DNA from 2 places in the Agromyces flavus genome. Region 2 is predicted to be linked to the other one. Evidence: predicted binding sites of a transcription regulator. Region 2 holds the regulator's gene; the other holds the start of a gene.

Region 1 (15,589 bases), 1.1 Mb from region 2:
CCATCGCCGCAGCCGAGATCCTCCGCCTCATCTTCACCACGAACACGTTCGAGGACGTCACAGGCTCGGCGAGCGGCCTCCAGGGCTACAAGGGCGGGTTCGCGGCGCTGAACCCCATCCCCGACGGCACGTACGGGTTCGGTCCGTTCACGTACAACGCCTACGACTGGTGGATCCGGATCGTGGGCTGGACCATCGTGATCCTCGCGGCCCTCTTCACCTGGCTGCTCATGCGCAGTCCGTGGGGTCGCGTGATCAAGGGCATCCGCGAGGACGAGGACGCCGTGCGTGCGCTCGGCAAGAACGTGTACTCCTACAAGATGCAGAGCCTGATCCTCGGTGGCGTCTTCGGCACTGTCGCGGGCATGGTGTTCATCATGCCCCGCGCGGTCGTGCCGGCGAACTACCAGACGTCGCTGACGTTTTTCATCTACGCGATCCTGCTGCTGGGCGGCGCCGCGACGATCCTCGGTCCCATCGTGGGTGCGATGCTCTTCTGGGTGCTCATCTCGTTCTTTTCGGGATTCGTTGCCCGTGGGGTGGAGGCCGGCTGGTTCCCGTTCATGACGCCGGTGCAGGCGGGCCAGCTCACGTTCATCCTGGTGGGCGTTGGCATCATGCTGCTCGTGGTCTTCAGGCCACAGGGCATCTTCGGCAATAAGAAGGAGTTGGCCTTTGTCCGATAACGTCACTCCCGCGACCAAGCCGGTCAAGAGCACCGGCCTCCACGTCGGCGACGCCGCACCGGGCGTCAAGAAGGTCGATCCGATCCTCGTCGCCGACGGCGTCAAGCGCACGTTCGGCGGCCTCACCGCCGTCGACGTCGATCACGTCGAGATCCCACGCGGGGCCATCACGGCCCTCATCGGCCCGAACGGCGCCGGCAAGACCACGTTCTTCAACCTGCTCACGGGCTTCGACAAGCCCGACGAGGGCAAGTGGGAGTTCGACGGCCGTTCGCTCGCGCACGTTCCGGCGTACCGGGTCGCGCGCATGGGCCTCATCCGCACCTTCCAGCTGACGAAGGCGCTCGGCCTGCTCACGGTGCTCGACAACATGAAGCTGGGCGCGAAGTCGCAGACCGGCGAGAACCTCTTCCGGTCGATCCTGCCGTTCCTGTGGCGCAAGCAGGAGGACGAGATCGAGGCGAAGGCGAAGGAGCTGCTGACGCGCTTCAAGCTCGACGCCAAGCAGGAGGACTACGCGGCGAGCCTCTCGGGCGGCCAGCGCAAGCTGCTCGAGATGGCTCGGGCGCTCATGAGCGACCCCACCCTCGTGATGCTCGACGAGCCGATGGCCGGGGTCAACCCGGCACTGACCCAGTCGCTGCTCGACCACATCCTCGACCTGAAGTCGCAGGGCATGACCGTGCTGTTCGTCGAGCACGACATGCACATGGTGCGCCACATCGCCGACTGGGTCGTCGTGATGGCCGAGGGCAAGATCGTGGCCGAGGGCGACCCTCACACGGTCATGCAGGACCAGGCCGTGATCGACGCCTATCTCGGCGCGCACCACGACACGGATCTCGGCGCGACCGACACCGGCCACGTCGAAGCACTGAAGGAGCTCATCGATGACGAACAGTGAATCGGTCCCGGCCGCGGCCCCGCAGCCTGCGGGCGGCACCGCGGTCGCCCAGGACGACATGGTCGTCGAGGTGCGCGACGTGACCGCCGGGTACCTGCCGGGCGTGAACATCCTCAACGGCTGCTCGCTGACCGCCCGCCAAGGTGAGCTGATCGGCATCATCGGCCCCAACGGCGCCGGCAAGTCGACGCTCTTGAAGGCCATCTTCGGCCTGGTGCGCGTCCGCGAGGGTGGCATCTACCTGCAGGGCGAGGAGATCACCAACCTCAAGGCGAACCGGCTGGTCGCGAAGGGCGTCGGGTTCGTCCCGCAGACGAACAACGTGTTCCCCTCGCTCACCATCCAGGAGAACCTCGAGATGGGCCTCTTCCAGAAGCCCAAGGGGCTCAAGGAGCGCCTCGAGTTCGTGACCGAGATCTTCCCGGAGCTCGGCAAGCGACTCGGCCAGCGCGCCGGCTCGCTCTCAGGTGGCGAGCGCCAGATGGTCGCCATGTCGCGCGCGCTGATGATGGGGCCGCACGTGCTGCTGCTCGACGAGCCGTCGGCCGGTCTCTCCCCCGTCCGCCAGGACGAGGCGTTCCTCCGGGTCAAGGAGATCAACCGTGCGGGCGTGACGACCATCATGGTCGAGCAGAACGCTCGGCGCTGCCTCCAGATCTGCGACCGAGGGTACGTGCTCGACCAGGGTCGTGACGCGTACGAGGGCCCCGGGCGCGAGCTGCTGAACGACCCGAAGGTCATCGGCCTGTACCTCGGTACGCTCGGGCAGGACTGAGCCACCTCGGGTGGTCGAAGGGGCGGATGCTACGGCATCCGCCCCTTCGCCGTTCTCGGCACGTGACACGACACGGCGGCTGCGGATCGGCGACATCGCTACCGATCGACTGCCGACTCGCCTGTCCTGGACGGTGCCACGCTGTGACCGCCTCCCCTCGTCGCATGTCGATGGCGCCAGGCATGCGATCACCGCCCGCGATGGTCCCACGATGGCTCATGTGAACCGAACCTCACGTGAGGCGCATTGTACCGAGCGGGCGGCTGCGATCCACGGTGGTCGCCTCGGACCGGGTCGCGTCCCGGCATCACGTCGGCCGGAACCGGGCGCTTCGCACGGGTTCTGAGCGCCGGGCACGACCCCGACGGCATCCGCTCGACACCGCATCCTTCCATCCCATGGGCATTCCCGCGGACAGACGAAAGGGCCCCGGCCGGAGCCAGGGCCCTTCGTGTCGCGTCAGCGATCAGTTGATGCGGGTGTACTTGTTGTCGTCACCGTACTGGTAGATGCCGATGGTCGCCTCGGTCGGGTCACCCTTCTCATTGAGGGTGATCGGACCCGATGCACCGTCGTAGTCGACCTGCTGGCCCTCGGCGAGGAGCGCCGCGGCGTCGGCGAAGGACGTGACCTTCTCACCGTCGCCCGAGCCACCCGACACCTGCTGGAGGTACTCGCCGATGTCGGTGCCCTCGACGCTGTTCGCCGCATAGGCGGCCATCGCGATGAGCATGAGCGCGTCGTACGACTCGGGGCCGTAGCTGAAGTCGGTCAGGGCCGGGTCGACCTCGAGGAGGCGCTCGCGGAAGTCGTCCTCGAGCTTCGGACCGGGCAGCGTGCCCTTCGCATCGGCGATCAAGCCGGGGGCGAAGTCAGCGCTGTAGTCCTTCAGGTTGCCATCGACGAAGTACAGCTGGCTGCCGGGGTACCCGGAGCCGACGAGCGCCGGAACGACGACCTTGGACTCGTCGAATGTGATGACGGCCACGGCATCGGGGTTCGCGGCGTTGATCGCCGAGAGCTGCGAGTCGAAGTTCGAGTCACCGGTGTTGAACAGCTCCTCGGCGACGACCTCGCCGCCGGCCGACTCGAACGTCTCCTTCAGGGCACCGGCGAGTCCGGTGCCGTACGGGTCGTTCAGCACGAGCAGGCCGAGCGTGGACGCGCCGTCCTCGGCGATCAGGTTGCCGAGCACCTCGCCCTGAAGCAGGTCGGAGGGAGCCGTACGGAAGTACAGCCCGTTGTCCTCGTAGTCCGTGAAGTCGGGCGACGTGTTGGCGGGCGAGAAGTGCACGACACCGGCGGATGTGATCTGGTCGATCACGGTGAGCGACACACCGGACGACGCCGCACCGACGATGGCCGAGACGTCCTGCGAGAGGAGGTCGGTCACCGAGACGGTGGCGATGTCGGTCGTGGTGTCGCCGGAGTCGCGGTAGACGACCTCGACGTTGATGCCGGCATCGGCCTCGTTGATCTCCTGCGCGGCGAGCGCCACGCCGGCCTCCTCGGGCGGGCCGAGGAAGGCGAGGGTGCCGCTCTGGGGAAGGATGGTGCCGACCTTCAGGGTGAGGTCGCGCTCACCCGCCTCGATCTCCAGCGCGTCGCCAGTGTCGGCGGCTTCCTCCGACTCGGCGGGCTCCGGATTGCCGCCCGTGCTGCACGCGGTGAGGAGGAGGGCGGACACGCCGGCGATGGCGATGCCCGTCCAGGCCGCGCGAGCCGAGCGCGAGGCGGTGGCCTTCGCGAATACGCTCATGTTGCTCCTTGGGACTGAAGGATCGGTACACAGATTGCAGCGTCTTCCGACGCCGGTGGTTTGACAGTATTGCCCGGGTCTGGTCGAAACAAGCGATCCCGATCACAACCCGGTAACACCGGGCCAATCGTTACCCGAGCGACACATCGGTGCGCGGATGCGCATGAAATGCGCGTCGGCGGCCCGTTTCGCGCACGCAATCGCCGTCGGCTCCACCCGCGCGCAACCCCCAGATCGCGGGGTGCGCCAGGACCGCTCGCCACGGTCAGAGGGCCGCGAGCGCCGCCCGACGGGCGGCGCGTGCGCCCCTGGCGAGGTCGAACGCCAGCACGACGAGCGCGATCCAGACGAGTCCGAAGCCGATCCATCGCTCGAGCGGCATGGGCTCGTTCAGGATCACGACCCCGACCAGGAACTGGATGAACGGGGCGAAGTACTGGATGAAGCCCATGTAGATCAGCGGCAGGCGCCGGGAGGCGGCCGCGAAGAGCAGCAGCGGGATCGCGGTGACGGCTCCGGCCGCGAGCAGCAGCACCGTGTGCCAGGTGCCTTCGGTGCCCATGGTGAGCCCGGTGGTGAGGCCCTCGACGACGAGCAGCACGGCGGCGAGCGGCGCGAGCCACGCGGTCTCGAGCGTCAGGCCGGAGACGGCGTCGACCCGGGGGCCCACGTGCTTCTTGATGAGCCCGTAGAAGCCGAAGCTGAAGGCCAGCACCAGCGCGATCCACGGCACCTGGCCGTATCCGACGGCGAGCACGACGACGGCGACGATCGAGATGCCCACCGCGGTCCACTGCACGGCGTTGAGGCGTTCCCTGAGCACGAGCACCCCGAGGAAGACCGTCACGATCGGGTTGATGAAGTACCCGAGCGCGGCCTCGACGACTTGGCCGGACACGGCCGCGAAGACGTACGTGAGCCAGTTGACGAAGATGAGCGCGCCCGCCGCCCCCATGATGAGCACCACGCGGCGGTCTCGGAGCAGCCCGGCGAACGTGCGCCACGAGCGTGTCAGGGCGATGAGCAGGGCGCAGAACACCAGCGAGAGCAGGATGCGCCACGCGACGATCTCGACGGGCGTGGTGGGCGCGAGCGCGATGAAGTAGATGGGGAGGAAGCCCCACAGCGCGTAGGCGGAGACCGCGTAGGCGAGCCCTGCACGATTGAGGCTCGCACGCGGAGTTCGCGCCCGTGAGGCGGTCGGTGGAGCGGAGGTCACCGGATCAGCCTACGTGCGGCCGCCGACCCGGGCCGGCGGATCGCCTGCCGTCCTCCGTCGAGATCCGGCCGGGACGCGCCATCCGATCGCCGTCGTGTTCGGGCCCGGAGACGCGACGCGGCCCGGATGCCGAGTGGCATCCGGGCCGCGGACGATGTCGGTGCCGACTAGCGGACGACGACCGCCAGCACGTCGCGAGCCGACAGCACGAGGAACTCCTCGCCGCCGAACTTCACCTCGGTGCCGCCGTACTTGGAGTACAGGACCTTGTCGCCGACGGACACGTCGAGCGGGACGCGGTTGCCGTTGTCGTCGATGCGGCCCGGGCCCACGGCGACGACCTCGCCCTCCTGCGGCTTCTCCTTGGCGGTGTCGGGGATGACCAGGCCCGAAGCGGTGGTCTGCTCGGCCTCGACCTGCTTGATGACGATGCGATCCTCGAGCGGCTTGATGGAAACCGACACGGTTGACCTCTTTCTTGACGAAGACTGGGGTTAGCAGCCTCTGAGTGAGAGTGCTAACCCGAGTCTATGGTGGTTCTGGCACTCGTGCAACGTGAGTGCCAGCGGATGTCGCAGTGCTAGCGTGGCCGCGTGGAACGCGACGAGCTGGTGCAGCTGCTCTCCCCGCAGGGCCTCGACCTCCTCGACTCGCTTCCGGCCTGGACCAGCAGCGCCGACGTGGTGCGCACCGTGGCCGACCTGCGCAAGCAGGGCCACTCCCCCGGACTCGTGGCCGCCGTGCTGAGCCAGTCCAAACTGCGCACCCGGGCGCGCTCGAAGTTCGGCGAGTTCGCCGACCGCATGCTGTTCACCGAGGCCGGGCTCGAGCAGTCCACGAGGCTCCGCGTGGCCGCGCTCCACGCCGGGCGCTACGCACGCGCCGGGCTCCGGCACGTCGCCGACCTGGGCTGCGGCATCGGCGGCGATGCGCTCGCCTTCGCGGCGATCGACCTCGAGGTGACCGCGGCCGAGGCCGACGAGGTGACGGCGGCCGTCGCGGCCTTCAACCTCACCCCGTTTCCCCGCGTGCGCGTGCTCCACGCCCGCGCCGAGGACGTCTCGCTCGCCGGCATCGACGGCGCGTGGCTCGACCCCGCGCGCCGTACCACCGCGGGCGGCACCACGACCCGCCTCGCCGATGCGGCCGAGTACTCGCCCTCGCTCGACTTCGCGTTCGGCCTGGGCGAGCGGATGCCGGTGGGCGTCAAGCTCGGTCCCGGCACCGATCGCGGGGTGGTCCCGGCCGGGACGGAGGCGCAATGGGTCTCGGTCGACGGCGACGTCGTCGAGCTCGCGGTGTGGACGGGTGCGCTCGCCCGGAGCGGCGTCGGCCGTGCCGCGCTCGTCATCCGCGGCGACGCAGCGCACGAGCTGGTCGCGCCGGCCGACAGCGAGGATGCGCCCGTCGGGCCGCTGGGCGACTACCTGTACGAGCCCGACGGGGCGGTGATCCGCGCCCGGCTCATCGGCGACCTCGCCCGCTCCAACGGGGCGTGGATGCTGAGCGACGGCATCGCCTACTTCACCGGCGACCGACTCGTCGAGAGCCCGTTCGCGCGGGCGTTCCGCGTGCTCGAGCGGCTGCCCGCCGACGAGCGGCACCTCCGCCAGGCGCTGCACGCCCGCGGGGTCGGCACGCTCGAGATCAAGAAACGCGGCGTCGACGTCGACCCTGCGGCGCTCCGCACCCGGCTCAAGCTCAAGGGCGACGACGCCGCCACGATCGTGCTCACCCGTGAGGAGGGGCGGCACGTCGCCCTCCTCGTCGAACGTCTCTGACTCAGGGCCTCAACGCGCCGAACACGATGGCGTAGTAGCCGAGCCAGACGAACGAGAACACGAGGCCCGCGATGCCGGTGCCGATGCCGACGAAGGCGGGGATGCGGCCGTGCTCCTCACGTCGGAGGCCGAGCACGCCGAACACGATCGCGGCGATCGACAGCGGGAACATCCATCCGACGAGCAGGGACGCCGCGGCGCCGGCCACGCCGAGCACGGCAGCGACGTAGCTGTAGAGGCGGCGGTGCTCGTCCTCCTCGAGGTCGTCCACGCGGATCTCGGGCTCGGGGCGACGTACGGCGAGCAGCTGCCCCGTCGGCAGTCCGTGCAGCTCGCCGGTGTCGTACGGCCGATCGATCTCGCGCGGCGGAGCCGCCGAGGGTCTTTCCTGCCCGTCGGCGGGCGGCGCGGTCTCGGGCTCGATCGCGGTGTGCGGCCCGATGGGGGTCGGCGCCGTGTGCGTCGGAACCGCGGGCGGAGCGCCGGCGGCGGGCGCCTCGGCCGGATCCGCTCCGGTCGGGCGCTCGGCGGGAGGCATCCGCTCGTGGGTCACGGCGTCGGGATCAGTAGGGGTAGCCGCTGTAGCTGCCGCTCACGGCGAAGAGCACGCCCCACAGGACGAACGACAGGATGGCGAGCGCCAGGCCGATGAAGCCGAGCACGATGCCCGTGAGCCACATGCCCTTGGCGGCCGGCTCCTTGCGGCGCCCGATGAAGCCGAGCACGACCGCGGCGGCCGGCACGAACAGGCCGAGCACGCCGCCGACGAACGGCACGAAGAGGATCGGCGAGCCGATGATGCCGATGATGCCGGCGATCAGCGAGATGAGGCTGTAGACCGGCGTCGGCTTCGCCGACGGCGCCGTGTACCCGGGGACGCCCGCGCCGGGCGCGGCCCCGTACGCCGGCGGAGCCGCCGCGTACGGATCGGAGGGCGCGCCGTACTGCGCGCCCTGGCCGTACGCCGCGGGAGCCGCGCCGTACACGGGCGGCGTGGCGTCGGACGCCGCGCCGTACGGCGACGACGGGACGCCCGCCTCGTAGGAGGGCGGCGCCGGCGGTGCCGGCGGCTCGGGTGCGGATGGCGGCGGCGGAGCGCTGGGCGTCCCGGGCGCCGACGGGGGCGCGGGCGGTTCGGGCACCTCGAGCGGGTGGAACGGCTCGGGCGCCGCGGGGCCGGGCTCGGGGCTCGGCTCGGCGGGGATGGACGGCTCGGTCGGCTCGGCCGGGATGGTGGGCTCGACCGGCTCCGCGGGCACGGGGGGCTCGACGGGCTCAGCTGGAACCGTCGGTTCTGACGGGGTGACCGGCTGGGCCGGCTCGTCGGGATTCCTCGGATCGCTCATGTCGAGCCCCTTCCGTGCTGCGGGTGGATCAGTAGGTGGTGACGTTGCCGGTGCTGATCGCGGTGCCGATGATGGCGAACCACACGATCGCGACGATGATGCCGACGACGAGGCCGACGTACCCGATGATGAGTCCGGCGATCGCGAGGCCGCGGCCCTGCTCGCCCGTCTTCTTGATCTGGCTCAGGGCGATGTGCCCCGTGATGATGGCGACGAGCGAGATGAAGAACGCCGACACGAGCGACACGATCGCGAGGACGTTGGTCTTCTGCCCGGCCGGAGCGGCGGCGTACGAGGGCGAGCTCGTGTCGTAGGACGGGGCGTTGGTGCCGTACGACGGCGCGGTCTGGGCGGGCGGAGGCGGAGGAACGTTCGGCACGTTCGGGTCGGCGTTCGGATCGGTCATGTGAAGCTGCTCCCTCGGTGAGTGCATGGACTGGGCCATGCTGGCAGCGCCGCAGGACGGTGTCAACGACCGGCGGCGCGCGTCGGCACCCCGCATTCGCGGGTTCTCGCGCCACGATAGCGCGCACCGCAGACGGCCGGCAGGGGCAGAAGTCCCCATGTCCTCCAGCGTCGGAGTGCGACGCCGCGCTACGTCTGGATGTCGGTGACGGGCAGGGTCGAATCGGCTCCGAAGTCGAGCGTCGACGGCGCATGCCCGGCCATGACGAGCCGTGCGCCGAGGGCCGCGATCATGGCGCCGTTGTCGGTGCAGAGCGACAGCGGCGGGACGCGCAGGGAGATGCCCGCGGCATCCGCTCGCTGCTCGGCGACCTCGCGAAGCCGCCGGTTCGCGACGACGCCCCCGCCGAGCAGGAGCCGCGGCACGCCGAGGTCGGTGCACGCCGCGATGGCCTTCGAGACGAGCACGTCGACCACGGCCTCGCGGAAGCTCGCCGCGACGTCGGCCAACGGAACGGGCTCGCCAGCGGCGTCGCGCTGCTCGACCCAGCGCGCGACCGCGGTCTTCAGGCCCGAGAACGAGAAGTCGTAGCGATGCCGCTCGAGGTCCTTCGGCCGCGTGAGTCCGCGGGGGAAGCGAATGGCGTCGGGGTCGCCGCCGACCGCGGCGCGGTCGATCTCGGGCCCGCCGGGGTAGGGCAGGCCGAGCAGCCGGGCGACCTTGTCGAACGCTTCGCCGGCCGCGTCGTCGATCGTCTCGCCGAGCAGTTCGACGTCGGAGTCCAGGTCGCGCACGAGCAGCAGCGACGTGTGGCCTCCCGAGACGAGCAGCGCGACGCTCGGCGTCTCGAGCGGCCGGTCGCCGAGCAGGTCGGCGCCCACGTGCCCCACGAGGTGGTTGACGGCGTAGATCGGCTTCTCGAGCGAGAGCGCCAGGGCCTTCGCGGCGCCGACACCCACCATGAGCGCGCCCGCGAGCCCCGGCCCGCTCGTGACGGCCACGGCGTCGATGTCGGCGAGGTCGACGGATGCCTCGGCGAGCGCCGCACGGATGGTCGGCCCGAGCGCCTCGAGGTGCGCGCGTGCCGCGACCTCGGGCACGACGCCGCCGTACCGGGCGTGCTCCTCCATCGACGAGGCGATGGCGTTGGCGAGCAGCTCGGTGCCGCGGACGATGCCGACGCCCGTCTCGTCGCACGAGGTCTCGATGCCGAGCACGAGCGGGGCGTCGCGGTTCACGTCTGGTCTCCTGCGGGTGCGGCGAGGTGGTGTGCGGATGCGGCCGGGCGGGCGACCGCGGGCGGCACCTCGAGCCGCATGACGATCGCGTCGACGCCGTCGGGCTGGTAGTAGCCCCGTCGCACGCCGATCTCCTCGAACCCGAGGGACGCGTACAAGCCGCGCGCCACCGGGTTGTCGGCGCGCACCTCGAGGAAGAGCTCGGCCGCGCCGCGGCGGCGTGCCTCGTCGATCAGCGAGTGCATGAGGGCCCGCCCGAGGCCGCGCCCGCGGGCGGCCGCGTCGACCGCGATGGTCTGGACGTCGCCCTGGCCGGACCCGCGCGGCGCGAGCAGCCCGGCGTACGCGACGGCCACGTCGGGACTCGCGTCGTCGACGACCACGAGGTAGTAGGTGTGCTCGCCCTCGAGCTCGGCACGCATGGCCTGCTCGGGCCACGCGTCGGTCGCGAAGGTCGCCCGTTCGATCACCATGATCGCGGCGAGGTCGTCGGGGCGCGCGCGGCGCAGCATCAGGCTCATGGAGTCACCCGCTTGCCCGTCGAGGGCGTCACGTCGGGCGCGCGCAGGTAGAGCGGTTCGTCGCCGGCGAGCGGCAGCCGGCTCGCCGACCAGCCGAGTTCGGCGAGGAGCCCGAGCGAACCGGCCGAGACGGTGTCGGCGTCGAATCGGATGCCGCGGGGCGAGGGCACCGCGTCGCGGGGCTCGAGTCGCGGCATGCCGAGCCGCACCGGGAGCCCGGCGTCGTCGAGCCCGTCGTAGTCGGTCACCGCCGATTCGCGGCGCCGGGCGTCGGTGACGACCTGGAGCGGTCCGCGGCCGCCGTCGGAGTACCACGCGAGCGCGACCGCGTCGTGGCTCACGACGGGGACGACGGGGCGGTCGATGCCGAGGGCGAATGCGCGCGCGGCGGCGATGCCGACGCGAAGCCCGGTGAAGGGCCCGGGACCCATTCCCGCGGCGACCGCGGACAGCTCGGTCGCACGCACTCCGGCGCGCTCGAGCACGTCGCGGATGGCACCGCCGATCGCCTCGGCGTGGCGCATGGTGTCGTGGGTGCCTGCCTCGGCGAGGATCCCGGCATCGCGGTCGACCACGGCGACACTCGTGCCCGTGGAGGTGTCGATCGCGAGGAGCATGCGTTCCAGCCTAGACGCGCGGCGCGGCACGCCCGCCGGGTGGACGCTCAGGCGCCGAGCGCGGGTGCGACCGAGTACGGGGTGCCCGCCCACCGGGGTCCGTGCCCGAGGAGCTGGACCGATCTCGGCTCGTCGGCCTCGAGGTCGTCGGACGCTGCGACATCGGCCGCGTCGCCCCCGCGACGACGTTCGATGACCACCTCGAGCCACGAGTCGGCCACGTCGTCGAGCAGTCCCGCGCCCCACTCGGCGACGACGACCGAGTTCGCGAAGTCGAGGTCGAGATCCTCGAGCTCGGCAGCGCCCGAGAGGCGGTAGGCATCGACGTGCACGAGCGGCGCGGCGCCGACGAGGCTCGGATGCGTGCGCGCGAGCACGAAGGTCGGGCTCTGCACCGGGCCCCTCACGCGCAGGCCGTCGCCGATCCCGCGGGTCAGGGTCGTCTTCCCGGCGCCGAGCGGACCGGTGAGCACGACGAGGTCGCCGGCGCGCAGCTGCCCGCCGAGCTCGCGGCCGAGCGCCTCCATGGCCTCGGTGTCGGCGACCGTGCGGTGCATCACGACGCGTCCACGTGGGTGCGCGGCACGCGCGCGCCGACGCGGGTCACGATCTCGTACGCGATCGAGTCGGCCGCGTCGCCCCAGTCGTCGGCCGACGGCGCCCCCGTGGCGGGGTCGCCGAAGAGCACGACCTCGTCTCCCACGCGCACTTCGGCATCGCCGACGTCGACGAGGAACTGGTCCATCGCGATCCGGCCGACGACCGGATGCCGCGTGCCGCCGATCGCGACCTCGGCGCGACCCGACGCCTGACGCGGCACGCCGTCGGCGTAGCCGAGCGGCACGAGCGCGAGGGTCGTCTCGCGCTCGGCACGCCACGCGTACCCGTAGGACGCACCGGTGCCTGCAGCTACGCGTCGCACCGCGGCGATGCGCCCCCGGAGGGTCATCACCGGGCGGAGGCCGAGGTCGGCCGCCGTGGTGCCGTCGCCGAAGGGCGGGACGCCGTAGAGGCCGATGCCGATGCGCACCATGTCGAGGCGCGCATCGGGGAGGCGCAGGGCGGCGGCGGTCGAGGCGATATGGCGGACCTCTGCACGGAGGCCGGCGACCTCGGCGACCTCGACGCCGCGGAGGAAGGCGTCGAGCTGCGCGGCATCCTCGTCGGGGGACGTGTTCGAGAGGTGGCTGAACAGCCCGCGCACCCGGATGGGGCCCTCGCGCTCGAGCTCGGCCGCGCGCGCGACCACGTCGGGCCAGTCGGATGGGGCGATGCCGTTGCGGCTGAGCCCGGTGTCGAGCTTGAGGTGCACGTTCGCGACGCGCCCGGCCGCGGTCGCAGCGTCGGCGGCCGCCTCGAGCTGGCTCACGGAGGAGACGCCGAGGTCGATGTCGCGCGAGATGGCGGCCGAGAACCGCGCGTCGGGATCGTGCAGCCACGCGAGCAGCGGTGCGTCGATGCCCGCGCCGCGCAGCGCGATCGCCTCGTCGAGGTCGGCGACGCCGAGCCAGTCGACTCCCGCCTCGACCGCAGCGCGCGCGACCGCGACGGCGCCGTGGCCGTAGGCGTCGGCCTTGACGACCGCCATGACGCGCGCGGGCGCGACCGCCTCGGCGAGGTGCCGGGCGTTGTGGCGCACGGCATCGAGGTCGATCACGGCCTCGCGGAAGGGCGCGAGCACGTGACGCGGGTTCACGGCGCCTCCCCGGCAGGGCCGGATGCGCGCCCCTCGGCGCCGTCGGGCTCGCCCAGCAGCTCGCTCGACGTCACCGCCGGGCCGACGCCGCGCTCGAGCACGACGAACGCGCTCGCGATGCCCGCGTCGTGGCTCATCGACAGGTGCACGCGATCGATGCCGAGTGCGGCGACGTGCGCCGAGAGCGCCCCCGACAGCGCGAAGTCGGGGTTGCCCTCGTCGTCCTGGACGACGCGCATGTCGTGCCAGCGGATGACGGCATGTCCCCCGAGCGCCTTGATGAGCGCCTCCTTCGCGGCGAACCGCGCCGCGAGCGACCGGGCCGGCCGATGCCGTTCGCTCTCAGCGAACAGACGATCGCGCAGCGACGGCGTGCGTTCGAGCGACCGCTCGAAGCGCGCGATGTCGACCACGTCGATGCCGATCCCGGCGATCATGCGGCGCCCTCCGAGTCCACGACTCGAGTCTGCCGCACGGGCGCCGCGACGTCACCGGGCCGGCCCGGCCGGTTCACTCGACCGTGACCGACTTCGCCAGGTTCCGCGGCTGGTCGACGTCGAGGCCCTTCGCCTGCGAGAGCTCCATGGCGAAGATCTGCAACGGCACGACCGCGAGCAGCGGCTCGAAGAGGGGTCCGGCGAGCGGGATCCGGATCACCTCGTCGGCGAACGGCAGCACCGCGGCATCCCCCGCCTCGGCGATCGCGATGACGCGGGCGCCGCGCGCGCGGATCTCCTGGATGTTGGAGACGACCTTGGGGTGCAGCGCCGCGGAGCCGCGGGGGCTCGGCACGACCACGAACACCGGCTGGCCCGGCTCGATCAGCGCGATCGGGCCGTGCTTGAGCTCGCCCGCGGCGAAGCCCTCGGCGTGGATGTAGGCGAGCTCCTTGAGCTTGAGCGCGCCCTCGAGCGCGATCGGGTAACCCACGTGGCGACCGAGGAAGAGGACCGAGCGCGTGTCGGACATCCAGTGCGCGAGCTCGCCGACGCGATCGGCCTGCTCGAGCACGGTCGCGAGCTTCTCGGGAACCGCCTGCAGCTCGGCGACCTGGGACGCGAGCTGCTCCTCGGAGAGGGTGCCACGCACGCGCGCGAGGTGGAGGCCGAACAGGTAGAGCGCCGTGATCTGGGCGACGAACGCCTTCGTCGACGCGACGGCGACCTCGGGGCCTGCGTGGGTGTAGACGACCGCGTCGGACTCGCGCGGGATCGTCGCGCCCTGCGTGTTGCAGACCGAGATGGCCTTCGCGCCCTGCTCGCGCGCGTACTTGACGGCCATGAGCGTGTCCATGGTCTCGCCGGACTGGCTGATCGAGACGACCAGCGTGCCGTCGTCGAGCACGGGCTCGCGGTAGCGGAACTCGTGGCTCAGCTCGACCTCGACGGGGATGCGCGCCCACTGCTCGATGGCGTACTTCGCGACCATGCCCGCGTAGGCTGCCGTGCCGCACGCGATGACGGTGATGCGGCGGATGTCGCGCAGCGCGTCGTCGCCGTAGGCCTCGAGCTCGGGGATCGCCACCACGCCGTCGGTGACGCGGCCGCGGATCGTGTTCGCGACGGCGTCGGGCTGCTCCGACACCTCCTTGCGCATGAAGGACGACCAGCCGCCCTTCTCGGCGGCCGAGGCATCCCACGCGACGTCGAACGGCTCGACCTCGACGGTCGCGCCGTCGAAGTCGGTCACCGTCACGCCGTTGGACGTGATCGCGACGATCTGGTCCTGGCCGATCGCCACGGCGCGCTTCGTGTACTCGACGAAGGCCGCGACATCGGACCCGAGGAAGTTCTCGCCGTCGCCCAGGCCGATGACCAGCGGCGAGTTGCGTCGTGCGCCCACGACGAGGCCCGGCTCGTCCTTGTGCACCGCGAGGAGTGTGAAGGCCCCCTCGAGTTGCGACACCGTGCGACGGAACGCCTCGCGCAGGTCGCCCGACTCGCCGTAGAGCTTGCCGAGGAGCACGGCGGCGACCTCGGTGTCGGTCTCGGACTCAAATGCGAAGCCGTCGGCGAGCAGGGAGTCCTTGAGCTCGGCGAAGTTCTCGATGATGCCGTTGTGGATCAGCGCCAGCCGGCCCTCGTCGCCGAGGTGCGGGTGCGCGTTGCGGTCGGTGGGGCCGCCGTGCGTGGCCCAGCGCGTGTGACCGATGCCGGTGCCGCCCCGGTGGATCGGGTTGCGCTCGAGCTCGTCGGCCAGCACCTGCAGCTTGCCCGCGCGCTTGGCGGTCTCGAGGTCGCCCTCGTCATCGACCACGGCCACTCCCGCCGAGTCGTAGCCACGGTATTCGAGGCGGCGAAGGCCACCCATGAGGACGTCGAGGCTGTTGCGCTCTCCGACGTATCCGACGATTCCACACATGCGCTCGATCCTACCGGCGCCGGGATGGGCGAATGCCGGGAGCAGGCGGGAGCGCGCACACGCCGTGCCCGGGGGCGCGCAGGCCCGCCACTAGACTGTGCCGGTGCCCGATCCGCAGAGCCCGTCGTCGCACACGCCGCAGGCGTCGCCCTTCGTCGAACTCGACCGAGCCGACTGGGCGGCGCTCGCACCGTCGATGCCGTCGCCGCTTCGCGAGACCGAGATCGTCCAGCTCCGCGGGCTCGGCGAACCGCTCGACCTCAACGAGGTCGGCGAGGTC
Region 2 (15,589 bases):
GTCGCGCGGACCCTGCGGCGTGCGCCGGTCGGCGCTGCGCCGCTCGGCGCGGTTGGCGAACTCGCGCGCCTGCTCGCGCTCGAACCGGGCCGCCTGCTGGCGTTGGTCGTACTCGGTGTAGGCGTCGACGATGCGCCCGACCAGCGAGTGCCGCACGACGTCGTCGCTCGTGAGCCGCGCGAAGTGGATGTCATCGACGTGGTCGAGGATGCGGGTGACCAGCCGCAGGCCCGACGCACCGCCTGGGAGGTCGACCTGCGTGATGTCGCCGGTGACCACCATCTTCGACCCGAATCCCAGCCGGGTGAGGAACATCTTCATCTGCTCGGGCGTGGTGTTCTGGGCTTCGTCGAGCACGACGAACGAGTCGTTGAGGGTGCGGCCGCGCATGTACGCCAGCGGCGCCACCTCGACCGTGCCCGAGGCGAGCAGCTTCGGCACGAGCTCGGGGTCCATCATCTCGTTGAGCGCGTCGTACAGCGGGCGCAGGTACGGGTCGATCTTGTCGGTCAGCGTGCCCGGCAGGAACCCGAGCCGCTCCCCGGCCTCGACGGCCGGCCGCGTGAGGATGATGCGGTTGACCTCCTTGCGCTGCAGCGCCTGAACGGCCTTCGCCATGGCCAGGTAGGTCTTGCCCGTGCCCGCGGGCCCGATCCCGAACACGATGGTGAACTCGTCGATCGCGTCGACGTAGGCGCGCTGGCCCTCGGTCTTCGGCCGGATCGACTTGCCCCGGCTGGAGACGATCACCTGGCCGAGCGTGTCGGACGGACGGGATGACGGATCGGCGTCGAGCATGCGGGCTGAGCTCCTCACTTCGATGGGCGTCGGGTCCTCGCCGCCGCGGACGAGCTCGAGGAGTTCCTCGATCAGGCGGCGCACCCGGGCTCGGTCGCCGGGCTCGCCGCGGATGGCGATCTCGTTGCCGCGCACGTGCACGTCGACGCCGGGGTACTCGTGCTCGATGCTCGTGAGCAGGCGATCCTGCGGGCCGAGGAGCCGCACCATGGCGATGCCGTCAATGTGCAGCCGCTCCTCGTCGGCTCGGAGCTCGGATGCGGGCAGCGGCGTGTCGCCCAGGTCGTCAGCCGGCAAGCGATCCCTCCTTGAGCCCTCCGCCGAGGAGGTGCGCGTGCACGTGGAACACGGTCTGCCCCGCGGCGGGGCCGGTGTTGAAGATGAGCCGGAACTCGCCGTCGGTCAGCTCGTCGGCGATGCGCTTGGCGGTCGCGACCAGTTCGGCGAGCAGTTCGGGGTCGGCCGCGGCGAGTTCGACCACGTCGCGGTGACGACCCTCGCGGGGCGTCACGATGACGTGGACGGGCGCCTGCGGCGAGATGTCGTGGAACGCGATCACGCGGTCGGTCTCGAGCACCATCCGGGCCGGGATCTCGCCCGCGGCGATGCGCTCGAAGATCGTGGGCTCACCCGTTCCGCTCATCCCCCCATCGTAGCGAGCGATGGGTCACCACCGCCCGAGCGCGACGGAGAGCACCGCGATCGCGGCGGGCCCTGCGGTCGAGGTGCGCAGCACGCCCGCCCCGAGGCGAACCGGTTCGCCACCGGCCTCGCGCAGGCGCTCGATCTCGGCGGGGTCCATTCCGCCCTCGGGCCCGACGACGAGCGCGAGGTCCCGGCCATCGGGGCGGATGGCGGACAACGGCGTCGCCGCGCCGGGCACGAGCAGCAGCATCCGCTCGCCGGCAAGTCGCGCGGGAAGTTCGCGCGTGGAGGCGACGGGCTCGACCGGGGGGATCCACGCACGGATGGACTGCTTGACCGCCTCGCGCACGATGCTCGACCAGCGCGCGCGACCCTTCTCGGCCTTCGGCCCGTCCCAGCGCGAGACCGACCGGCCCGCCGACCAGGGCACGATGCGATCGACGCCGAGCTCGGTCGCGGCCTGCACGGACAGCTCGTCGCGGTCGCCCTTCGCGAGCGCCTGGACGAGCGTGAGCCGCGGGGAGGGCTCGGCCTCGTCGCAGACCTCGTCGACGGCCAGCTCGAGCCGACGCCCCTCGGCGGTCGCGACGACGCCGGTCACCACGCGCCCGCGTCCGTCGCCGACGGAGACGCGTTCGCCCGCGCGCACGCGCGCGACCGTGACCGCATGGCGCGCCTCGTCGCCGAGGAGGGTCACCGCGTCGCCGCGCCCGACCGCGGCGAGGTCGAGCGACTCGTCGAGGTAGAGGCTGCTCATCGCGCCATCCGCCCGATCGCCGCCGTCAGCCGAGGAACCGGTCGCGCAGCCGCGCGAACAGCCCCTGCTGGAAGTGCCCCAGCTGCGGCGGCTGCGCCTTGCGCACCTTGGCGAGCTGCTGCACGAGCTCGCGCTCCTTGTGGCTGAGCTTGGTGGGCGTGACGACATGCACCGCGACCTTGAGGTCGCCGCGGCCGCCGCCGCGGAGGTGCGTGATCCCGCGGTCCTTGACGGTGAGGATCTCGCCGCTCTGGACGCCCGCCTTGAGCTCGAGGTCGACGTCGCCGTCGAGCGCCTCGACCTTCGCGGTCGTGCCGAGCACGGCGTCGGTCATCTGCACCTCGAGCGTGCAGAGCAGGTCGTCGCCGTTGCGGCTGAAGACGTCGTGGTTGCGCACCTTGACCTCGAGGTAGAGGTCGCCGTTCGGGCCGCCGGCGGGTCCCGCCTCGCCCGAGCCCGGCATCTGCAGCCGAACTCCGGTGTCGACGCCGGCGGGCACGTCGACCGGCACCGTGCGGCGCGCACGCACGCGCCCCTGGCCCTGGCACGTCACGCACGGCGTCGCGATGATCGTGCCGTATCCGCGGCACGAACCGCACGGGCTCGAGGTCATCACGTTGCCGAGCAGCGACCGCACCGAGCGCTGGATGTGGCCGCTGCCGCCGCAGATGTCGCACGTGACGGGCGAGGTGCCCGGCTGGCAGCACGAGCCGTGACAGGTCTCGCATGTGACCGCGGTGTCGACCTCGAGGTCGCGGTGGGTGCCGAAGATCACCTCGTCGAGGCTCACCTCGAGCCGGATGAGCGCGTCCTGGCCGCGCTCGCGGCGCGACCGCGGGCCACGACTCGCCTGGCCGGCGCCGAAGAACGTCTCGAAGATGTCGCCGAACCCGCCGAAGCCGGCGCCCGAGAACCCGCCCTGGTCGCCGCCGAGGTCGTACTGCTGGCGCTGCTTGGGATCGGAGAGCACGTCGTACGCGTGCGTGACCTGCTTGAACCGCTCGGACGCCTCGGCGCCGGGGTTCACGTCGGGGTGCAGTTCGCGCGCGAGTCGGCGGTAGGCCTTCTTGATCTCGTCGGGGGTGGCGTCGCGAGAGACGCCGAGGACCTCGTAGTGGTCGGCCACTGCAGGCGGGTTCCTTTCGAATTTGCCGGTAGCGGATGCCGCGTCAGGCGGCTCCGCGCGGTTCAGCGCTCGCCGAGCGTGCGGGAGAGGTAGCGAGCGACGGCGCGCACCGCGGCCATGCTCTGCGAGTAGTCCATGCGGGTGGGGCCGACGATGCCGAGCCGTGACACGTCGCGGCCCGGGATCTCGAACGAGCTCGACACGACGGACGTGTCGCCGAGACCGTACGCGGCGTTCTCGCGGCCGATCCGGACGGTGATGCCGTCTTCCGAGGCCAGCTCGCCGAACAGCTTGAGGATGACGACCTGCTCCTCGATCGCCTCGATGACCCCGAGGATGTTCCCCGAGAAGTCCTGCTCGGTCCGCACGAGGTTCGCGGCGCCGGCCACGACGAGCCGGTCGCTCCGCGTGAACGCCGCCTGGTCGGCGAGCGTCGCCGCGAGCGTGCGGAGGACCTCGGCGTGCGCCCGGTCGGCGCTCGCGGTCTCGGCCGAGAGCGCGGTCGCGGCATCCGTCATCGTCAGGCCGGCGGCCACCTCGTTGAGGCGGTTGCGCAGCCGTCCGAGCGTCTCGTCGTCGGCGGGGTGGTCGAGCTCGGCGAGGCGCTGCTCGACCTGCCCGGTGTCGGAGATCAGGATGCACAGCACGCGCGTGGGCGCGAGCGAGACGAGCTCGACGTGGCGTACGCGAGCCCGCTGGAAGCTCGGGTACTGCACGACCGCGAGCTGCTTCGTGAGCTGGGAGACCAGCCGCACGGTGCGCGCGAGGAGCTCGTCGAGATCGGTCGACTCGCCGAGGAAGGTCTCGATCGCCTGCCGCTGTGCACTGGTGAGCGGGCGGACGTCGGCGAGCTGGTCGACGAACACGCGGTAGCCCTTGTCGGTCGGGATGCGGCCCGACGAGGTGTGCGGAGCGGCGATCAGCTCCTCCTCTTCGAGGACGGCCATGTCGTTGCGGATGGTCGCGGCCGACACGCCGAACGCGTGCCGCTCGACGATCGTCTTCGAGCCGACGGGCTCGCGGGAGGCGACGTAGTCCTGCACGATCGCGCGGAGCACGGCGAGACTGCGTTCGGAGACCATGGCCCTCGCTTCCCTCGACCGTCGTACGGGGCGCGCCGAGCTTTAGCACTCGGCTCACGTGACTGCTAATCATATCGCGACATTCAGGGACGGCACCGTTGCCGCCCCGATCGGCGCGGCAGTAGCGTGTGCATCGTCCCGCAGCACCATGCCCGCATCCCCCTTCCGCGGCAGGCGCGCGCTTCCCGATCCGAAAGGCAGTCACCATGACCGACCCCAGCGTCCCCCCGCACGACCCGAACGCCGCTCCGCAGCCGGCCGCCGCCGAGGCTGGCGCCCCCCTCTCGCAGGAGCAGGACGTCCAGTGGGGATCGTTCGCGCACCTCGGCGGCATCCTCGGCATCCTGCCGTCGCTGATCATCTGGCTCGTCTTCAAGGACCGCGGCCGCTTCACGGCGACCGAGTCGAAAGAGGCGCTGAACTTCCAGATCACCGCGCTGATCGGCTGGGTCGCGCTGTTCATCGTCTCGTCGATCCTCACGGCCGTGACGTTCGGCCTCTTCGGGTTCGTGGCGAGCCTGCTCTACCTCGCGCTGTGGGCGGCCGTGGTAGTCTTCTCCGTCCTCGGCTTCCTCAAGGCCAAGGAGGGCCAGCACTACCGCTACCCCTTCGCCATCCGCCTCATCAAGTAATCCGCCGCTTGGCGGCCCGCGACGCGCCGGTCGGGCATGCCTCGACCGGCGCGTCGCGCTGTGCCAGCATGATCACAACGACCCGCGATCCGGGCGCGACCTTCCAAGGAGCCAGCATCATGTCCGACGCACCACCTCCCACGCCTCCCACCCCGCCGCCCGGGGGAACCACGCCTCCGCCGCCGCCCGGCGGCACGACGCCTCCGCCGCCGGGCGGTCCGACGCCCCCTCCGCCCGCGGGCGACCCGGGCTACCAGGCGCAGCCCGGCTACCAGCAGCCCGGGCAGCAGAACGTCGCCATGAGCCCCCAGGACCAGCGTCTGTGGGCGACGCTCATCCACGTCGGCGGCATCTTCTTCTCGTTCGTCCCGGCGCTGGTCGGCTACCTGGTCCTCAAGGACCGCGGCAACTTCGTGCGCGAGCACTCGGCGACCGCGCTGAACTTCCAGATCACGATGCTCATCGCGAACATCGTCGCCGGCATCCTGTGGGTGCTCATCATCGGCATCTTCCTGTCGATCGCGATCTGGGTCGTCACGATCGTGTTCAGCATCATCGCGGCCGTGAAGGCCAACCAGGGTCAGCCGTACACCTACCCGCTGTCGATCAAGTTCGTCAGCTAGCAGCGAGCAGCCGTCGCACGACGGCATCCGCGAGCAACCGCCCTCGTCGCGTCAGCGTCAGCCGACCGGCGAGGGCGGTTCGCGCGTCCACGAGGCCGTCGGCGATGAGCCCGGCGACGGCGTGCCGGCCGCCCGCGTGGAGCGAGCCGACCTCGATGCCGTCGCGGATGCGGGTCGCGAGCAGCACGCGCTCGGTCTCCCGGGCGGCGCCGTCGAGGGTCTCGCGGCCGACCGCCGGCGACACGCCCGCGGCCAGGCGGTCCGCGTATGCGGACGGGTGCTTCGCGTTCCACCACCGCACGCCGCCGACATGGCTGTGCGCACCCGGGCCGACGCCCCACCAGTCGTCGCCGCGCCAGTAGCCGAGGTTGTGGCGAGAGCGATGCGCGGCATCCGTCGCCCAGTTCGACACCTCGTACCATCCGTAGCCCGCCGCGGCGAGCAGGTCGTCGGCCAGCTCGTACATGTCGGCCGAGAGGTCGTCGTCGGGCGCCGCGAGCTCGCCGCGCCGGATCTGCCGCGCGAGCTTCGTGCCGTCCTCGACGATGAGCGCGTAGGCGCTGACGTGGTCGGGCCGCTCCGCGATGACGGCCTCGAGGCTCCGGCGCCAGTCGTCGAGCGACTCCCCCGGCGTGCCGTAGATGAGGTCCAGGCTGACGTCGAGCCCGGCCTCGCGGGCCCAGCGCACCACCATGGGGACGCGCGCGGGGTCGTGCGTCCGGTCGAGCGCCGCGAGCACGTGGGGCACGGCCGACTGCATGCCGAAGGAGACGCGCGTGAACCCGCCGTCGGCCAGCCGTCTCAGGTCGTCGGCGTCGACCGAGTCGGGGTTGGCCTCGGTGGTCACCTCGGCGCCATCCGCGATCCCGAACTCGTCGCGGATCGCATCGAGCATGCGGACGAGGTCGGCGGCCGGCAGCAGCGTCGGCGTGCCGCCGCCGAAGAACACCGTGTCGGCCTGGCGGTCGGGGGCGCCGGATGCCGCGAGCACGCCCCGCGCGAAGCGCAGCTCGGCGATCGCCTGGTCGGCGTACCGCGCCTGCGAGGTGCCGCGCAGCTCGCCCGCGGTGTAGGTGTTGAAGTCGCAGTACCCGCACCGGACACGGCAGAACGGCACGTGCACGTAGACGCCGAATGCGCGGCCCATGGCAGCGGTCGTCGCGACGGCGGGAAGCAGGCCGTCGGCGGGCGCCGGGTCGGCGAGGGGAAGTGCGCCCGCCATCGTCAGGCGTATGCGGGATGCAGCGCCCGCAGCTCGCGCGTGGTCAACTCGCGCCGGCGACGGCGGATCGCCGGTGCGAAGATCCGCCGGATGCCGCCGCGTGGCTCGAGCACCGACCGGATCGTCAGCCACACCGTGTCGTCGTCGCGGTGCTCGAGGATGAACGACTCCTCGCCGCTCTCGGGTGCGTCACCGGTCGTGCCGTACGCGAAGCCGACGCGCTCGGGCTCGTCGATCACGTAGACCACGAGCATCGGGATGCCGCGTGCGCGGCGCCGCCCGCGCGGCTTGAGCGTCGCCGTCATGCCGGCGCCGACATACGGCGTGCCGTCGGGCCCGTACCGTTGCTCGACGCGGGCGGACGGCTGATCGGCGAGCGGCGCCCCGTCGGGACCGTACGTGATGCCGGTGTACTGCGCGCCCGTGCCCGGCGCCACGTCGACGACCTCGAACCCGGCGCCCTTTTGAACACCCCACGTCATCAGCTCCTCGGCAGCCCGATCGAAGCGGTCCCTGCCCGATCCGAGCTTCACGGAGTCCTCCGCGGGCCGGAACCCGGCGGGCGGATAGCGCAGCAGGTCGGGGTCGAGGGTGGCGCCGATGGCGCCGTACGTGACGGACTGGTCGGTGAAGGTGCTCCGGCGAGTCATCCGTCGATTCTACGGAACGGCCCTGACCGCGTCGGAACGCCTACTTCTTGGCGTCCTTCTTCTCGGTCTCGCCCGAGAGCGCGGCGATGAACGCCTCCTGGGGGACCTCGACGCGGCCGACCATCTTCATGCGCTTCTTGCCCTCCTTCTGCTTCTCGAGGAGCTTGCGCTTGCGGGTGATGTCGCCGCCGTAGCACTTCGCCAGCACGTCCTTGCGCATCGCCCGGATGGACTCGCGGGCGATGATGCGCGCGCCGATCGCGGCCTGGATCGGCACCTCGAACTGCTGCCGCGGGATGAGCTCGCGCAGGCGGCCGGTCATGAGCACGCCGTAGGCGTAGGCCTTGTCGCGGTGCACGATGGCGCTGAACGCGTCGACCTGCTCGCCCTGCAGCAGGATGTCGACCTTCACGAGGTCGGCGGCCTGCTCGCCCGAGGGCTCGTAGTCGAGGCTCGCGTAGCCGGCCGTCTTCGACTTCAGCTGGTCGAAGAAGTCGAACACGATCTCGCCGAGGGGCATGTTGTAGCGGATCTCGACCCGGTCCTCGCCGAGGTACTCCATGCCGAGCAGGTTGCCGCGGCGCGACTGGCAGAGCTCCATGATGGTGCCGACGTAGTCCTTGGGCGCGAGGATGGCCGCCTTGACCATGGGCTCGCGGACCTCGGCGATCTTGCCGCCGGTCGGGAACTCGCTCGGGTTCGTCACGGTGACGGTCTTCTTGTCCTCCGTCGTGACCTCGTAGACCACCGACGGCGCCGTGTTGATGATGTCGAGACCGAACTCGCGACGCAGGCGCTCGGTCACGATCTCGAGGTGCAGGAGGCCGAGGAACCCGGCGCGGAAGCCGAAGCCGAGGGCGACCGAGGTCTCGGGCTCGTAGACGAGCGCGGCATCCGACAGCTTGAGCTTGTCGAGCGCCTCGCGCAGCTCGGGATAGTCGCTGCCGTCGATCGGGTACAGGCCCGAGAACACCATGGGCAGCGGCTCGGTGTACCCGGCGAGCGGCTCGCTCGCGGACTTGACCGCCGTGGTCACCGTGTCGCCGACCTTCGACTGGCGCACGTCCTTCACGCCCGTGATGAGGTATCCGACCTCGCCGACGCCGAGTCCCTTGGTGGGCGTGGGCTCGGGTGCGCTCACGCCGATCTCGAGGATCTCGTGCGTCGCCTTGGTCGACATCATCTGGATGCGCTCGCGCGGGTTGAGCTGGCCGTCGACCATGCGCACGTAGGTGACGACGCCGCGGTAGCTGTCGTAGACGGAGTCGAAGATCATGGCGCGCGCCGGGGCATCGGCGTTGCCGACGGGCGCCGGGATGCGCTCGACGACGCGGTCGAGCAGGTCCTCGACGCCCATGCCGGTCTTGCCGGAGACGCGCAGCACGTCGTCGGGCGACCCGCCGATCAGGTCGGCGAGCTCCTTCGCGTACTTCTCGGGCTCGGCGGCCGGCAGGTCGATCTTGTTGAGCACGGGGATGATCTCGAGGTCGTTCTCGAGCGCGAGGTAGAGGTTGGCGAGCGTCTGCGCCTCGATGCCCTGCGCCGCGTCGACGAGCAGGATGGCGCCCTCGCACGCCGCGAGCGAGCGCGAGACCTCGTAGCTGAAGTCGACGTGGCCGGGCGTGTCGATCATGTTCAGGGCGTACGACGTCTCGCCGTGCTGCCAGGGCATGCGCACGGCCTGGCTCTTGATCGTGATGCCGCGCTCGCGCTCGATGTCCATGCGATCGAGGTACTGCGCCCGCATGTCGCGGTCGGCCACGACGCCGGTGATCTGGAGCATGCGGTCGGCGAGCGTCGACTTGCCGTGGTCGATGTGCGCGATGATGCAGAAGTTGCGGATCAGCGCGGGATCGGTGGCGGCGGGCACCGGGGGGTGAGCGGCTCTCGGAGACATCCCGACGATTCTCCCATGCGGCAGATCGCACTTTCGACGGATGCCGCGGAAGGGGGCGGTCACTAGGCTGAATCGCACCATGACCGTGCTCGATGCCCCCCTCGTCGGACGGGTGCAGCCATCGGCGCTGCGGCCCGTGTTCACCTCGCTGCGCGTCGGCCTCCACGTTCTCGTCGTCGGCCTCACGATCTTCGTGGCCGCCCGGGCGGCGGTCGTCGGCAGCGAGGACCTCGTCGCGATCGTCATCCTGTCGATCGCGTTCCTCGGCACCTACGCGGTCGGCATCGTCACCGCCCACCAGGTGATCACGCCGTGGATGCGCGCCGGATGGCTCGTGATGCTGCTCGGCCTCTGGCTCGGGCTCGCGGCTCTGACGCCCGATGCCGCGTTCCTCGCCTTCCCGCTGTTCTTCATCGAGCTGCACGTCCTCCCGGCGCGCTGGAGCGTGCCGCTCGTGGCGGTGACGTTCGTGCTGAGCGTGTGGGGTTCGACGTCGCACCTCGGATTCGAGGTCGGCAGCGTGGTCGGCCCCCTGATCTCCGCCGGTGTGGCCGTCATCATCGGCCTGGGCTACCGGGCCATGGCCGTGGAGTCGCGCGAGCGCCAGGCGCTCATCCTCGACCTGCTCGCCACGCGCGAGGAGCTCGCCGCGGCGAGCCGCGAGGCGGGCACGCTCGCCGAACGCGAGCGCATCGCACGCGAGATCCACGACACCGTCGCGCAGGGGCTCTCGTCGATCCAGATGCTGCTGCACGCGGCCGAACGCGACGTCGCCGACGAGGGCACGCGGGACAAGCTGAGACTCGCCCGCGAGACCGCGGCCGACAACCTCCAGGAGACCCGCCGGTTCATCCGGGAGCTCACGCCGCCCGCGCTCGACGAACGCACCCTGCCCGCCGCGCTCCGTCGCCTCGCCGACGCCACGAACGAGCAGTCGGCGCAGGCGGGCTCGCGTACTCGCGTGTCGTTCTCGATGAGCGGCGAGCCGGTCGCCCTTCCCATGTCGATCGAGGCGACGCTGCTGCGGATCGCGCAGGGCTCGCTCTCGAACGTCGTCAAGCACGCCGATGCGGCGCGCGCCGAGCTGACGCTCAGCTACCTCGGCGACGAGGTCGCGCTCGACGTCGTCGACGACGGCGTGGGCTTCGACCCCGTCCTGTTGGAGGGCGAGCGCGCGGGCGAGCCGTCGTTCGGCCTCCGGGCGATCCGGCAGCGCGCCGAGAACCTCGGCGGTACCGCCGACGTCGAGTCCAGGCCAGGCGGCGGAACGGCGCTGTCCGTGCGGATCCCGGCGGTGGCCGCGTGATCCGGCTCCTGCTGAGCGACGATCACCCCGTCGTGCGCGCCGGCATGCGCGCGCTGCTCGAGGCCGAGCCCGACCTCGAGGTCACGGGCGAGGCCGCGTCCGCCGAGGAGGCCGTGCGCCTCGCCGCCAGCCCCGGCATCGACCTCGTGCTGATGGACCTGCAGTTCCCGGGCTCGCTGCAGGGCGTGGAGGCCACCCGCCGCATCAGGTCGCTCCCCGACTCCCCGCGCGTGCTCGTGCTGACGAACTACGACACCGACGCCGACATCCTCGGCGCGATCGAGGCCGGAGCGAGCGGGTACCTGCTCAAGGACGCCCCGCCCGGCGAGCTCGTCGCGGCGATCCGGGCCGCGGCGGCCGGCGAGTCGGCGCTCGCCCCTGCCGTCGCGTCGCGCCTCGACGAATCGCAGCGCAGTGCCGACCAGCGGCTGACCGTGCGCGAGGCCGAGGTGCTGCAGCTCGTCGCGGCCGGCAGCACCAACCGCGAGATCGGGAAGGCGCTGTTCCTCAGCGAGGCGACCGTCAAGTCGCACCTCGTGCACATCTTCACCAAGCTCGGCGTCGGCTCGCGCACCGCGGCGGTGGCGAGGGCCCGCGAGCTCGGCGCGATCAGGGCGGGCTGACGGATGCCGCGCGCCCGCGTCATCCTCGTGCACGGCATCCGCACGTCCGCCACCATGTGGCGGGGGCAGGTCGCGCGACTCGAGCGGCACGACCTCGAGGTGATCCCCGTCGACCTGCCGGGTCATGGCGCCCGGATCGACGAGGCGTTCACGATCGAGGCCGCCATGCGCGCCATCGACGAGGCCGTCGGTCGATCCGATGAGACTGACGGTGGGGCGCCGCGTCTGCTGGTCGGGCTGAGCCTCGGCGGGTACGTCGCGATCGAGTACGCGGCGCGCCATCGCGATCGCATCGACGGACTCGTCGCCGCGGCGTGCGGGACGCGGCCGCGTGGGTGGGCGCTCCGGGGATACGCGGCGATCGCGGCGGTGATCGGCCGCCTTCCCGATCGCGGCCGCGGCCTGAACGACGCGATGGCCCGGCTGTTCCTCTCCCCCTCGGCCGTCGACGACGTGCTCGCGGGCGGTGTCGCGCTCGACGTCATGCAGCCCGCGCTCGCGGCCGTGGCCGAGCTCGACGTCGAGCGCGCGATCGCGGCCGTCGAGGTGCCGATCTGGTTCGTCAACGGCCGCATGGACCATTTCCGGCTCGAGGAGCGCCGGATGACCCGGGCGGCCCGCGACGGCCACCTCGTGCTCATCGACCGCGCCACCCACCTGGTCAGCCTCGTGCGCCCCGACGACTTCGCCGCGGCGGTGCTCGGCGCGGTCGCCGAACTCGAGGCGCGCGCTGCCCGGCGCCGCCGAACCGCGGCGCGGCTGGGCGCCGCCCGCATTGGTGCCGCCCGGCCCTAGCTGGTATCGTTGCCTGTTGGCTTGCGTGTGGGTCCCACCCCGCACGATGCGCCGCGACGGCCCCTCTACCGATTGCGGCACTCACTCCGGTACCCGCAGAACACACGAAAGACGAACCACGTGGCAAACATCAAGTCGCAGATCAAGCGCATCCGCACCAACCGCAAGGCCGAGGAGCGCAACAAGGCCGTCAAGAGCGAGCTGAAGACCGTCGTCCGCGCTGCGCGCGAGGCCGTCGCCGCCGGCGACAAGGAGAAGGCGACCGCTGCCCTCCGCGTCGCGACGCGCAAGCTCGACAAGGCCGTGAGCAAGGGCGTCATCCACCGCAACCAGGCCGCGAACCGCAAGTCGGCCATCGCGAAGCAGGTCGCCGCGCTCTGATCCGAGCCGTTCGTTCGAAGGCCCCCACCGTCCGGTGCGGGGCCTTCGTCGTCTCCGCTCGGCGTCCGCGCGGTCGAAGCGCGCGGTGAGTGCGCGCGTGGGCGCGGGCGGGAGCCGTCAGGCGTCGACGATCCCGCGCGCCGCGATGACACCGATGAGCCGCTCGAGGGCGAAGACCGGGTCGCGCTCGGCGCCCTTGACCGCGGCGTCGGCGGCCGCGAGCGCCTGGATCGCGGATCCGAGGCCCTCATCGGTCCAGCCCATGAGGTCGCGTCGGGCTCGATCGACCTGCCATGGCGCGAGGCCGAGTGCGCCGGCCGCCGCGCCGCGTGCGCCGGCGACCTTGGCCATGGTGCGCACCTTCATGGCGAACGCCGCGACCATGGGAACCGGATCGGCACCGGAGTCGAGCGCGTGGCGAAGCGCGATGAGCGCCTCGCCGTGCCGTCCGGCGATCGCGGCATCGGCGACCTCGAACGACGTGGTCTCGACGCGACCGCCGTAGTATCTCGCGACGGTCGCCTCGTCGACGTCGCCGGGGACGTCGGCGATCAGCTGCCGGCACGCGGCGGCCAGCTCGCCGAGGTCGTCGCTGAAGGCCGCGACGAGCGCTCGGAGCGCCGCTGGCGCGATGCGTCGGCGGGCGAGCCGGAACTCGTCGGCGGCGAAATCCTGCTTCTCGGAGTCCTTGCGCAGTTCGGCGCACACGATCTCGACGCCGCCGCCCTCGCCCGCGCGGATCGCGTCGAGCAGCTTCTTGCCGCGCATGCCGGCTCGGTGGCGCAGCACCACGGTGGTGCCGTCGGCGGGATCGGCGAGGTAGTCGAGCGCATCGGCGAGGAACTCGTCGCTGGCCTTCTCGACTCCACTGACGCGGATGAGCCGCGGCTCGCCGAAGAGCGACGGGCTCGCGAGAGTGATCAGCGTGCCGCGTGCGTACCCGTCGGCCTCGAGGTCGCTGACCTCGAGCGACGGGTCGTCTGCACGCAGGGCATCGCGCAGCATCGTCGAGGCGCGCTCGGCGAGCACGTCTTCCGGGCCGGAGATGAGCACGATCGGCGCCGCTCGCGCCGCCTTCCACGCGAGCTGCGGGATCGCGACCTTCGCCTTCGCCGTTCCTCCGCGTGCCGCCACGACTCTCCCTCCGCCTGCACGTGCTGCAGAGCCCGCACCAGTCTACGGAGGCCCGGCGACACCGATCGCGGGATCATCTCGCTCCGATCGCAGCGCGCTGTTAGAGTCGAACCGCTTCGCAGCGCAAAGCTGGGTCGGAAACACACGAGCGCCGGGCTCCTCCGGGTCGCTGGACAGGAGCAGCGGTGGTGGATGCGATTGATGCGCTTCCGGTCGGCGTCGTGCGCATCGGCGCGGGGCACGAGGTCTCGCACGCGAACGACTGGTTCTGCGCATGGCTGGGCCTGGGAGCCGAGCACATCGTCGGCAGGCCGCTCGAGGAGTTCCTGATCCAGGCGCACGACGACCTGTTCCCCGCGGGAAGCGGGCCAGGACCGTGGATGATGCTCGACAAGCGACGCCCGAGCAAGGCCGTCATGGTTACGCGTTCTGAGGGCGACGGGCACGAGATGCTCGTGTTGTCGGAGGCCTCGGAGCGCTGGCGAGCCCTGTGCGAACTTCGCCGGAGCCATGCTCTCGCCGATCGCACTCGGGCGCGTCTCGAGCTGGTGATGGATTCCTCCGTGGCCTTCTCGACGGCCACCTCCGAAGAGCGGCTGGCGATGATCCTCGCGGACACGGCGACGCGCGCATACCGCGCCGAGCACTCCGCGGTCTACCTGCACCAACCCGGCGGGTCGAGCACCCTCGCCGCCGGCCACGACCCCTTCGACGGGCGGGTGGACTACGAATCGCTGATCAGCTTGGTGAGCGTGCCGCGCCGAACCATCAAGGTCGTCGGGCCGGAGGATGGCGAGCTCCTGCTTCCCGACCTGGGCGCAGAGATGCGGGCCGCCGGCGTTCACGCGCTGATCGCGGCACCGCTCCATCACGAGGAGATGGACTTCGGCGCGTTCATCAGCTGGTTCCATCACGTCCGCACCTTCGACGATGAAGCCGCCCCGCTCGCGGAAGCCCTCGCGGGACAGGCAGCACAGGCCCTCGCGACCCTGCGACTGCAGAATCGTCTGGCGCATGCCGCGACCCATGATGACGTGACCGGTCTGCCCAACCGGCGCCTTCTGGAGTTGGAGCTGTCCACCATCGTGGGCGAGGTCGGTTGCGCGACGCTGTTCGTCGACCTCGACGGATTCAAGGAGGTCAATGACCGCTTGGGCCACCACGCCGGCGATCGCCTGCTCCATGACGCTGGACGCCGACTGCTGTCCGGCGTGCGCGCCGGCGACGTGGTCGCCCGCTTCGGCGGTGACGAGTTCGTGATCGTCTGCCGCACCGACGACCCCGCTGCCGCGATGGAGGTCGCGCACCGGGTCCTCGAGCTGCTTCACGGGCTGGATGACGTCGCGTCGACCCATTCACGGCTGAACGCGAGCATCGGCGTCGCGTGGGCTCCCCCTTCGAGCGGTCTCAGCGCCGAGCACCTCATTCGCGCCGCCGACCTGGCGATGTACGACGCCAAGGCAGCGGGCGGCGACCGGATCGTGCTCGCCGACACCTGGACCACGGTCGCCGACCCCCCGCCGGGCGACCGCCGAGGGAACGCGACCGCACGGTCTGACCTTCCACGAGCTGTCATCTGACCCCACGGCCGCCGCTCCGGCTGATGGGTGACACCGATCCGCTCCTGAGCGTCGGGCGAAACCGCACTCGGGTCGCCGCGCTCCGACCAGAGCGCGAACCGTCCCCCGTCGACGACCAGTGCGCCGGCTCCCGAGCGATCGCTGCGGACCGGAACGGTACCGACCTCGGCGAGCAATCCGAGCAGGCTCGGTGTCGGATGGCCGTAGCCGTTGGCCGCACCCACGCCGATGAATCCGACGGATGCTGCGAGCTCGCGGTAGAGCGCCGGATCCTGATCCGCGCTGCCGTGATGGGCGACCTTCACGACATCGGCACGCCCGAGGTCGTGCTCGCGGAG

What was found. The regulator HrcA, encoded in region 2, represses chaperone genes, less so after heat shock. The targets are predictions, from matches to a motif close to TTNGCACTCGNNNNNNNCGAGTGCNAA.
Region 1: groES (co-chaperone GroES) is a predicted target of HrcA. The motif match lies at 5,883-5,909, and genes of this name have one in related genera.

The regions. Positions count from the first base shown of each region.
Region 1 covers NZ_LT629755.1:222,323-237,911, reverse strand. The annotation lists gene BLT99_RS01240 (branched-chain amino acid ABC transporter permease) at 1-686, shown strand, start outside; gene BLT99_RS01235 (ABC transporter ATP-binding protein) at 676-1,590, shown strand; gene BLT99_RS01230 (ABC transporter ATP-binding protein) at 1,577-2,365, shown strand; gene BLT99_RS01225 (ABC transporter substrate-binding protein) at 2,832-4,124, opposite strand; gene rarD (EamA family transporter RarD) at 4,390-5,343, opposite strand; gene groES (co-chaperone GroES) at 5,511-5,807, opposite strand; gene BLT99_RS01210 (class I SAM-dependent methyltransferase) at 5,937-7,124, shown strand; gene BLT99_RS01205 (DUF4190 domain-containing protein) at 7,126-7,662, opposite strand; gene BLT99_RS01200 (DUF4190 domain-containing protein) at 7,688-8,470, opposite strand; gene BLT99_RS01195 (DUF4190 domain-containing protein) at 8,499-8,876, opposite strand; gene tsaD (tRNA (adenosine(37)-N6)-threonylcarbamoyltransferase complex transferase subunit TsaD) at 9,065-10,114, opposite strand; gene rimI (ribosomal protein S18-alanine N-acetyltransferase) at 10,111-10,635, opposite strand; gene tsaB (tRNA (adenosine(37)-N6)-threonylcarbamoyltransferase complex dimerization subunit type 1 TsaB) at 10,632-11,252, opposite strand; gene tsaE (tRNA (adenosine(37)-N6)-threonylcarbamoyltransferase complex ATPase subunit type 1 TsaE) at 11,300-11,809, opposite strand; gene alr (alanine racemase) at 11,809-12,948, opposite strand; partial or broken gene BLT99_RS01165 (holo-ACP synthase) at 13,041-13,385, opposite strand; gene glmS (glutamine--fructose-6-phosphate transaminase (isomerizing)) at 13,459-15,309, opposite strand; gene coaA (type I pantothenate kinase) at 15,413-15,589, shown strand, end outside.
Region 2 covers NZ_LT629755.1:1,351,786-1,367,374, forward strand. The annotation lists gene BLT99_RS06395 (PhoH family protein) at 1-1,008, opposite strand, end outside; gene BLT99_RS06400 (histidine triad nucleotide-binding protein) at 1,085-1,441, opposite strand; gene BLT99_RS06405 (16S rRNA (uracil(1498)-N(3))-methyltransferase) at 1,466-2,200, opposite strand; gene dnaJ (molecular chaperone DnaJ) at 2,226-3,326, opposite strand; gene hrcA (heat-inducible transcriptional repressor HrcA) at 3,389-4,408, opposite strand; gene BLT99_RS06420 (DUF4870 domain-containing protein) at 4,615-5,040, shown strand; gene BLT99_RS17980 (DUF4870 domain-containing protein) at 5,160-5,663, shown strand; gene hemW (radical SAM family heme chaperone HemW) at 5,656-6,885, opposite strand; gene BLT99_RS06440 (DUF1990 family protein) at 6,888-7,535, opposite strand; gene lepA (translation elongation factor 4) at 7,576-9,432, opposite strand; gene BLT99_RS06450 (sensor histidine kinase) at 9,512-10,738, shown strand; gene BLT99_RS06455 (response regulator) at 10,735-11,361, shown strand; gene BLT99_RS06460 (alpha/beta fold hydrolase) at 11,365-12,156, shown strand; gene rpsT (30S ribosomal protein S20) at 12,277-12,537, shown strand; gene holA (DNA polymerase III subunit delta) at 12,655-13,671, opposite strand; gene BLT99_RS17985 (GGDEF domain-containing protein) at 13,893-15,251, shown strand.